Regions from separate parts of the Gottfriedia sp. NPDC056225 genome, predicted to be linked through region 2. Evidence: a T-box and tRNA genes for the amino acid it is inferred to sense, from the RefSeq annotation. Region 2 holds a T-box; the other regions hold tRNA genes.
The links. The T-box of region 2 lies ahead of argS (arginine--tRNA ligase). A T-box ahead of a tRNA ligase gene usually reads a tRNA of that ligase, here a tRNA-Arg.
Positions count from the first base shown of each region.

Region 1: it has a tRNA-Arg gene. The T-box ahead of argS (arginine--tRNA ligase) is inferred to sense a tRNA for this amino acid. The anticodon was not compared.
Region 3: it has a tRNA-Arg gene. The T-box ahead of argS (arginine--tRNA ligase) is inferred to sense a tRNA for this amino acid. The anticodon was not compared.

Region 1 is NZ_JBHJTJ010000001.1:38,765-42,052, reverse strand. It holds gene ACFCYN_RS00200 (6-phospho-beta-glucosidase) at 1-1,147, shown strand, start outside; tRNA gene ACFCYN_RS00195 (tRNA-Arg) at 1,323-1,395, shown strand; gene ACFCYN_RS00190 (hypothetical protein) at 1,590-1,745, shown strand; gene ACFCYN_RS00185 (DUF6509 family protein) at 2,054-2,347, shown strand; gene ACFCYN_RS00180 (PTS sugar transporter subunit IIB) at 2,685-2,987, shown strand; gene ACFCYN_RS00175 (PTS sugar transporter subunit IIC) at 3,031-3,288, shown strand, end outside.
Region 2 is NZ_JBHJTJ010000010.1:28,874-32,161, reverse strand. It holds gene ACFCYN_RS09180 (glycosyltransferase) at 1-355, opposite strand, end outside; gene ACFCYN_RS09175 (tetratricopeptide repeat-containing glycosyltransferase family 2 protein) at 557-1,642, opposite strand; T-box leader at 1,766-1,986, shown strand; gene argS (arginine--tRNA ligase) at 2,028-3,288, shown strand, end outside.
Region 3 is NZ_JBHJTJ010000022.1:24,585-27,872, reverse strand. It holds gene ACFCYN_RS14910 (M48 family metallopeptidase) at 1-718, opposite strand, end outside; tRNA gene ACFCYN_RS14905 (tRNA-Arg) at 1,143-1,216, shown strand; gene ACFCYN_RS14900 (DUF4240 domain-containing protein) at 1,446-2,003, shown strand; gene ACFCYN_RS14895 (DUF3196 family protein) at 2,164-3,150, shown strand.

The DNA.
Region 1 (3,288 bases), on a different contig from region 2:
GGCAAGGATTTTTCCTAACGGAGATGAAGAATTACCAAATGAAGAGGGTCTCCAATTCTATGATGATGTTTTTGATCAGTTATTAAAATATAATATTGAACCAGTTGTCACGACTTGCCATTTTGATGTGCCAGTCCATTTAGTAGAGAAATACGGTAGTTGGAAAAATAGAGAAATGATCAACTTTTATGAGAGGTATACAAGAACTATCTTTGAAAGATATAAAAACAAAGTTAAGTATTGGATGACATTTAATGAAATAAACATGCTATTACATGCACCTTTTATTGGAGCAGGTATTATTCTTAAAGAAGGTGAGGATAAAGACCAAGTTCTTTACCAAGCGGCACATCATCAACTTGTAGCTAGTGCTTTAGCTGTAAAAGCATGTCATGAAATTATTCCAAATAGCCAAATTGGCTGTATGCTAGCGGCGGGTGCAACATTTCCATATACTTGTCATCCAAACGATGTATGGAACTCAATGGAAAAAGACCGAGAATCCTATTTTTTCATTGATGTTCAATCAAGAGGGGAATACCCTGGGTATGCTAAACGATATTTCAGAGAAAATGATTTACATATAGTAATGGAAAAAGATGATGAAGAGCTATTAAAAAATAACACAGTGGACTATATCGGTTTCAGTTATTATGCAAGTCGTTGCGCTAGTACTGACCCGGAAGTATTAAGTCAATTAACTGAAGGAAATATCTTTGCCTCTATAAAAAATCCATACTTAAAAGCCTCAGAGTGGGGATGGCAAATCGATCCTAAAGGATTACGAATAACATGTAATCAATTATACGACCGTTACCAAAAACCATTATTTATTGTGGAAAATGGCCTAGGAGCAATTGATGTAATTGAAGACAACGACACAATTAATGATGACTACCGAATCAATTATTTAAACTCACATTTTAAAGAAATGTCCGAAGCGATCCAAGACGGTGTCGAAATCATTGGCTACACAAGCTGGGGACCAATTGATCTTGTAAGTGCAGGAACCGGTGAAATGAAAAAACGCTACGGATATATATACGTAGACAAAGACAACGAAGGAAAAGGTACATTAAAAAGACTCAAGAAAAAAAGCTTTTACTGGTACCAACAAGTCATCAAAACAAACGGTGAAAACCTATAAAATGGTAACTAAAGAAGAGGATGCACCCAAAGCGCATCTTCTTCTTTTTCATACTCTTAGAATATTTTCATACCCAAAAACAGACCTAAAACATTGCAGTCAGAACTTTCTAAAGATATAATTGACCTAGGACTAACCAATACAAAATATATCATGTACCTTTATAAGAAATTATGCGTTCGTAGCTCAGTGGATAGAGCATCGGTTTCCGGTACCGTGTGTCGCAGGTTCGAATCCTGTCGAGCGCGCTAAAAAGTAAAAAGCCGATTGATATAATCTGTTTAAAAACAGAAGTTATATCAATCGGCTTTTATTTTTTTCTACTGATAATCCTCCTTCTTCTAACCTACAACTAAAGATGTAATAAAACTCCATCCAATGAAGAATGGGTTCCTTTACCTTACTGTCATATATTTAAAGTAAGAAAAAGGAGGCTTTCAAAATGGATATAAATTCATGGTTTTTCGAGGAACTAGCAAAATTCAATAAAGAAGAAATGGAAAATGAACTAAAATTCAAGGAAACATATAAACTGTATTCAACAGTTAAAAAGAAAAAATACTGTATCGACCTGAAAATCATTAAATTCTGTATATAAAATTGAGGATGTTTAACGCCAAAACAATACTAAGGATAATAGTGTCGCGTGATTCTAAATGATTTGGCATGAGGTTCTTAATAGCTTGAATTTTTTTCCTCTACCATTTTTCAAAAATATATGTTATATTACTTATTGCGATGAGCTAATTTGAGTAAGACGAGAGATATGCGCAAGCTAAACGCGCGGATGTGGCCGCCCGGTCTCTCGCCTCAAACGCATCAAGACGTCTGCTGCGGCAGGCGTCTTTCTTTTTGTTCATTTCTTTGTGTATAATAGTACATATTAATATTGAAGGGAATGTTTTTGTGTTAACTATTGCAGAATACACTGTAGAAGAAATAAAAGATCCATTTGGCATTATTGAAGGGGATCGATATGAGTTTATTCTTTATATCGATGTACCAGAGGATGATGAATTATATAATGAAAAAGGGATATACATAAAAGTACTTTTTGGAGTAAATGGTGCCCAGTCTAGATTAATTAAATACGATTTGTTCGAGGCTGAATCAAATAGTTATTTAGATTTTGATTTAGAAGAAGATGAAGAAAAAGAAGTATTCGAATTTTGTAAAGCTCATTTGACAGTTGAAGAATAATTTTAATGTGTTGTTGTATAACACACTTTCGGTTTGATAAGGGTGTTTCGCATTAATTCGCCAACACACTACTATCTTTTAGCTAACACAGTACGATTTATGGCTACACACAAATGAAACACTAAAATTTAATAAAAATGATTAGTTTTAAAAACCTTGATTTCTCAAGGTTTTTTTATTGGATTTTGAAATAAATAGATTTTTTAGAAAATTGGCACAGATTTTGCAATACTTAAATTGATTATAAAACTTGTCCTTGTATCGCGTAATTCTTTTGTCATTATTTGTAAAAATGTAAGCGCTACAATGGTCGGGTAAATTTTGCAGGAGGTGGAGAATGAATATTCTATTAGTATGTTCAGCAGGTATGTCAACTAGTCTACTGGTCACAAAGATGGAACAAGCAGCAAAGGCAAAAGGTATTCAGGCCAACATATGGGCCGTTGCTGGTGATGAAGCGAAAGAAAATTTAGCTAAAGCGGATGTATTACTACTTGGACCACAGGTTCGTTATCTTGCCTCAGAGATGAAGAAGCTGGCTGAACCTAAGGGGATTCCAGTAGATACTATTAATCCGGTACATTATGGATTGATGAATGGTGAAGCTGTGTTAGAAATGGCTTTAAATTTGAAAAAATAAAACGGGGTATTAAAAATTTAGAGAGAAAAGAAGGTGTATCAGAATGATGAGTTTTGCTGAAAAGTATATAATGCCTGCAGCAGCGAAGTTTGGAAATCAACGTCATTTGCTAGCTATCCGTGATGCGTTAATTGGTATGATTGCAATTACGATGATTGGAGCATTTGCGACTTTAATTAATAACTTAGGTGGAGCAATCCACGGCTACGATCACATGATGGAAACTGTCTTCGGTGCTAACTGGAAAACATTAGGCGGCGATATTTGGTGGGGAACTTTTGCATTTATGACCGTGTTTGCA
Region 2 (3,288 bases):
TTTCATCCCATCCAACTTGATAATCGACAACTATATTATAAATCTCATTTCGTAGTGATTGTTTTAAATGGATGAGATTTAAACGATCATTTTCAAGCAAAACTTCGCTAGGATTTAGTAAAAGAATATAGTCTTTAGTAGCCAATGATTTTGAAAAATTTAATGCAGCTACTTCATCGTCATCATCCAAAAGATGAATCTGGTCAGTAAATTTTCTTACGATTTCATTTGTTCGATCGTTTGACATCATATCAACAATGATAATTTCGTCAACTATATTCGTAACAGAATTAAGACATCTTTCAATTATAGCTTCGTTGTTTTGTACAACCATACATAAGCTAACTGTAATCAAATTATCACCCTTTTCTATTTCATTTGGATAAATTTATAACTATCGAATAGGCTTGAATAATTAATTCTACATACTAACAGCAATCGACTATTCATTTAACAATATAAAGTCCTTCATTCGTCTCATTAGTTAGTAGTAAAATAATAACCAAATAAAGCTATTCGTAAAGGAGTAAGAGGAAGAATGAATTTTAGGGGTGTTTTATTTATTTTTAAAGTAAGTACGGAAATATTCTTGATTGTGCAAAACAGAAGGATTATTAGGAACGTAGGTTGCAGCGATATCATTATATTTTTTAGCGGTCTCTTGATCTCCTAATCGACTATAGCAGAGGCATAATTGTAGGTTTGGTAACCAAGTGTAGCATGCTTGGTTTATAAAAGGACTAGTTGTTGGTACATCAACAAGAGTAGCAAGCTTATACCATGTAATTGCGCGTGTAAAATCACTTTGTTGAAGATACATAAATCCTAATCGACAGCAGTTTTCTCCTCGTGGTCCATCATATGAAAAAGATCTTAGACAACTACTTATCGCTTTTTCCAATTCGTTTATAAACAGATAGCTGTCTGCCATTTTTCCACAAGCCTGAATATTATCCTCGTACCAACCTTTTCCTTCAGATAGAAACAATTCATACCATTCAATTGCCTTTTCATATAGCTGGTGATCAACGCATTCATTTGCATAATAGTATTTGTCACGGGGACTTAAATCTTTACCTGAAGCAATTGCATTTTCATATATTTTTAGGTTTCGGTCTGAGTATTCTTTGTCTTTATGGTGAATGATTGCAGCATCTGAATGAATAATTTCTCCATAAACTTCTAAATATTCATGCACGAATCCAACCCATTTAAATTTTCTTTCACGCTTAACGATTCGATTTCGTACAGAACTAAAACTTGGATTTCCGTTTTCATCAAATGCAAGATGATATTTCATTCCAACAGCATCGACATTTTTAGTCAATGTCTTTTTTAATTTAAGTAATTTTTTTGCATTTTCTTCATTAACAATATCATCTGCATCAAGCCACATTATATAGTCCTTCGTAGCTTTTGAAAAAGCAAAATTTCTAGCTGCTGAAAAATCATTTATCCAAGTAAAATCATAAATTAAATTTGTAAATTTTTTAGCAATTTCTTTTGTTTTATCTGTCGAACCTGTATCAATAATTATGATTTCGTCTACTATAGTAGATACAGAAGATAAACATCTTGAAAGCACAGCTTCTTCATTTTTTACAATCATACAAAGGCTTAACGTTATTGGTTTTTTATTCATGAATTCCACCTCAATTTCTATGTTATTAAGGTTGTCAACAAAAGGTGCTATTCAACGAGTTCAAAATTAAGATTAATATTGAAATTCTAGAATGAATATGGTTAAATGATAAAAATGAATATTGAAAATTTTTAGATGAAGAGAGTAATCTTATTTTTATTCTTTAAGCGAGTTAGGGATGGTGAAAGCCTAATAGACGAATAAGATGAAACGCACTTCGGAAAAGCGGTCTGAAATAGTAGTAGGACTTTGCCGGGGAAGACCTCGTTAACAAATTTTAAAGTTGGTTCAATATATTTGAACAATTAGAGTGGTACCGCGGATTATTTAAACCCGTCTCTTATGATAGAGACGGGTTTTTTATTTTGAGAGAGGACTGATAAAAATGAATTATGTAAATTTGTATAGTGAACAAATCGAAAAAGCTTTAAATGGAGCATTAACCATAACTGAAATCAACGCACTGATTGAAAAACCGAATTATGCAGATCAAGGTGATTTGGCATTTCCTTGTTTCCAATTAGCAAAGGCATTAAGAAAATCTCCTGTAATGATCGCCAATGAAGTTGCACCATTGATTAAACACGAGCTTATTGAAAAGGTTGAAGCGAACGGTCCGTATGTAAACTGTTTTTTGAATAAAAAACTAGTAAGTAAACAAGTCATTGATTTAGTTCTCAGTCAAGGTAAGGAATATGGCAACCAAATAGATGGAAATGAGAAAACAGTTGCGATTGATTGTTCCTCTCCTAATATTGCAAAGCCATTTTCAATGGGGCATTTACGCTCTACAATGATTGGAAATTCAATTGCTAAAATTGCAGAAAAAAATGGCTATAAAGCAGTAAAAATTAATCACCTTGGGGACTGGGGAACACAGTTTGGAAAATTGATCGTAGCTTATAAACTGTGGGGTAATCAAGACGCTGTAAAAGAAAATCCAATTAAAGAGCTTTTAAAATTATATATTAAATTTCATGAAGAAGTTGAAAATGAGCCTCAACTTGAGGAAGATGCTAGAAGCTGGTTTAAGCAATTAGAGGAGAAAAACGAAGAAGCATTACATTTATGGAAATGGTTCCGTGAAGAATCACTTAAAGAATTTATGTTAGTATACGATTTATTAGGTGTTAATTTTGATAACTTTAACGGAGAAGCATTCTACAATGATAAAATGGACCGAATAATTGATCTTCTAGAACAGAAAAATCTATTGGTCGAATCAGAAGGTGCCGATGTTGTTGAATTAACTGAAAAAGATTTACCACCATGCTTAATTAGAAAATCTGACGGAGCAACTTTATATGCTACACGGGACTTAGCTGCAGCACTTTATCGTAAAGAAACTTACGATTTCGATAAGGCTGTCTATGTAGTTGGTGGAGAACAAGCGCTACATTTTGAGCAAGTATTTACAGTTTTGAACAAAATGGGGTACGAATGGTCTAAAGATATGGTTCACGTACCATTTGGTTTAATCCTACAAAATGGTAAAAAAATGTCTACACGAAAAGGGAAAATTGTTCTTTTAGAAGAGGTAATTGAGGAAGCAATTAGTTTAGCAAGTCAAAATATTGCAGATAAAAATCCTACATTAAAAAATAAAGAAGAAGTTGCAAGAATGGTCGGTGTCGGCGCAATCATTT
Region 3 (3,288 bases), on a different contig from region 2:
AAGTCGGTCCATTTACTCTTAACCATTCCTTACGTTCTTCGTAGTCGGGAAGAATCGATTCTACTTTTCTCCAGAAGGCGTTTGAGTGATCTGGATATTCTATATGTGCAAGTTCATGTACAACCACATAATCTACAATTCTCATAGGAGCCATCAGTATCTTCCAATTGATATTGATGGTTTTATTTTTTGTGCAACTTCCCCAACGTGATTGTTGTTCTTTCACCACTATTTTAGATGAATAACATCCCATACGTGAAGAATACAATTTTATACGTTTTTGTATCTTTGTTAGTCCGTGAGTGATGTACCATTTTCGGAAAAGGTCGAATAGGTGTTCTTGGCGTGTAGAATCGTCAAATGAAGTTGGAACAACAGCAAAGAAACGACCATTCCGAAACATTAATGAAGCCTCTGAAACGGATTCATCTTTGGCTACTTTAAGTCTGTATTGCCTCCCCAAATAAGCAAATTTTTCCCCGCTAATAAACTCATGGTGTGAGGATAACATTTTGATCTCACGAAAATCCGCTAACTTATTTAGAATCCAACGTGCCTTTTTATGTAATGCAGAGTCTATGTGTATTTGATCAGTTTCTTGAGGGACAACAACACTAACCCCGTCACCCCAGTCTACTGCGATAGTGATGTCCTTTCTATTTGGACTGTATCTGATGTCGTAATCAATGGTTGTGTTTCCGTATTGGAACGATGGCATTCTTTTCAGCCTTTCTTGCTATAGTGTTATCATATTATATCAAAAAGAAATTATCGTGTGTTGTTGAGGCAGGTGATTTTGGCGATGCTAACGTTCGAGGATGTGAGCTGTTAAGGGATTGAACTTGGTGTGTAGTCGTTTGCTTTAAAGGGAGTTACGGAAAGTCGGTAATCCGAGAAGAAAAAGATTTGGCGTTTATTGAAGCAATTAATGTCGGGTAAAATAACGAAATTTAACGAAGGCAGGATTATTACGTCTTCCGAGATTTGTTGAGTGGGCATAAATTCGTCTACTCTTTTTTTAGATATAAAATCGGTATACAACTGTTTCTTTCTATTATATACCGTGTTATAATGAAAACGGTCGAAAGTTCGGCAAATGACCGTATCAGTGTCCGTTTCAAAATGCGTTCATATAGCGGTTTGTCCTGGTAGCTCAGCAGGATAGAGCAACGGCCTTCTAAGCCGTCGGTCGGGGGTTCGAATCCCTCCCAGGACGTCCAAAAGACACTTGTTTTACGTAACGTAAAATAAGTGTCTTTTTTTGTATTTTAACCAATTTCTAAATTATTGAAGAATGACGAATTATTTTAAAAAAAGTGTAACAATAATACTACATAAAACAAAAAGTATTAGAGATCCACAACAGAAGTGTAATGATTTGTAAATAGACTCTAATAGTATTTAGATATGATATTCTAAAATAAATAAAGTGTGGAGTGATATAAATGAACGAAAAAGAGTTTTGGGGTTTAATTTCAAAAATGCATATTGTTGAAGAACCTTATGAGTGGGTAATAAGTCATTTAGCAAAACAGTCAGATGAGGAAATAGCTGGTTTTGAAATTCAGTTTGAAACCGCGTTTTCTAATGCGTATAATTCAAAGTTACTAGGAGCTGCATGGATTATTATGGGAGGTTGTTCTGAAGATTCATTTGCTCAATTTAGAGCTTGGTTAATTGGTCAGGGTGAACAAGTATATAAGAAAACATTAAATGAACCTGATTATTTAGCTGAATATATCTTCCCAATTTATGAAGAAGAGGGACTTACTCCAGAATTAGAGGAGATGCTAGATTTGGCATTACAAGCATTTACGATAAAGCGTAAAGGTGATGAGGATTGGGATGATCAATTGTGGAATGAGTTTAATTCACTAATAGAAAGCAATGGTTATCATTACCCAGAACAACAATTAACAATGGATTGGAAGTCGAATGACGAATTAAAAAGTAAGTTTCCAAATTTGTGGAAACGATTTGGTCAAAAGCCATTAGGACATTAATATGTGGGTAAAATAGATTCAGTCAGAAAATGGATTGATTAAAGAATTTAAATATACTGTTAATATAAGTATCTTTCATATTTTAAATAAAATTAATTCATGATACACTTTTTCATAACTAGATTGTGCAGAGAATAACAAATGTTAGGGGGAGAGTAGCATGGAAGACAATATTGTCTTTTTTCCTAAACTTAAGGATCGGATAATAAATCTAGGCAAGAAAGCGTTAGAAGAAAAAGATTTTATTAAAGCGCTAAAGTTATGTGATCAACTAAAGGAAATGAATGATCATAATTCACAAACAGAACTAGCTGCAGTTGCATGTTTATTAGAAGGTAATCGGGCTAAGGAAGCTAGAGAAAGATGCGAGGAATTAGTTTTCGGTCCATTTGAAAGTGATGAAGCGATTGAAATATACATAAGTATTTTGTTTCAAATAAAAGAATACGAAGAATTACAAAAAAGTATAAAAAGACTGCTTACTCAAAATCGTATTGATGAAAATCAAATGGATAAATTTCAAGCGATGCTAACATTGTCTAAAAAAGTAATTTCAGATCGTGAAGGCGGAAAGATCCAAACGCTTGATTTACATAATTTAGTCGAAAATTCAGAGCCGATTAATAAACAACTGGAACTAATTAATGAATTACGAGCAACGGATTGTACGCTTGTTTTAAATCAAATTGGTGATATTTTAAAAAGCTCTAAAGCTAACCCTTTAATTCAAAGTTTTATTTTATTTATATTACAAGAACAATCCATTGAAAAAGACTTTGAAATCAACAAAGTAAATCAGCGAATGACTTGGAATGTAACAATTTCAGTAGATGAACACAACTCTTTTGTAGATGCAATTTTAAAAAAATTAAGTGATATATTAGAAAGCGAAAACCCTTCAGCATTTGAATTTGCAAAACAACACTTTCGACATTTTATGACGATCTACTTTCCTTTCGTACCAATGCCAGCAGAAGTAAACACATGGGCAGCGTGTTTTTATTGCATTGTTCAACAATTTTTTGATTACGATGTAGAAGACGAAGAAATCAAAGACTTGTTTAATGTAGAATACTTTCCGGTACAAAGTGCAATTGCTTTAGTAAAGCGATTCGAAGACGAAGGATATTTTAACATAACGAATTAGTTAAAGCTTAAATAGGTCTTTGACTATGAGTTGTAGTATTTTCGATGATACAGTAACCATTGATCTTAAGACTGAGATTAAAAAATCCTAATATTTTTGCTTTAGATTTGAAATATCAAAATAGGAAATATTGAAACA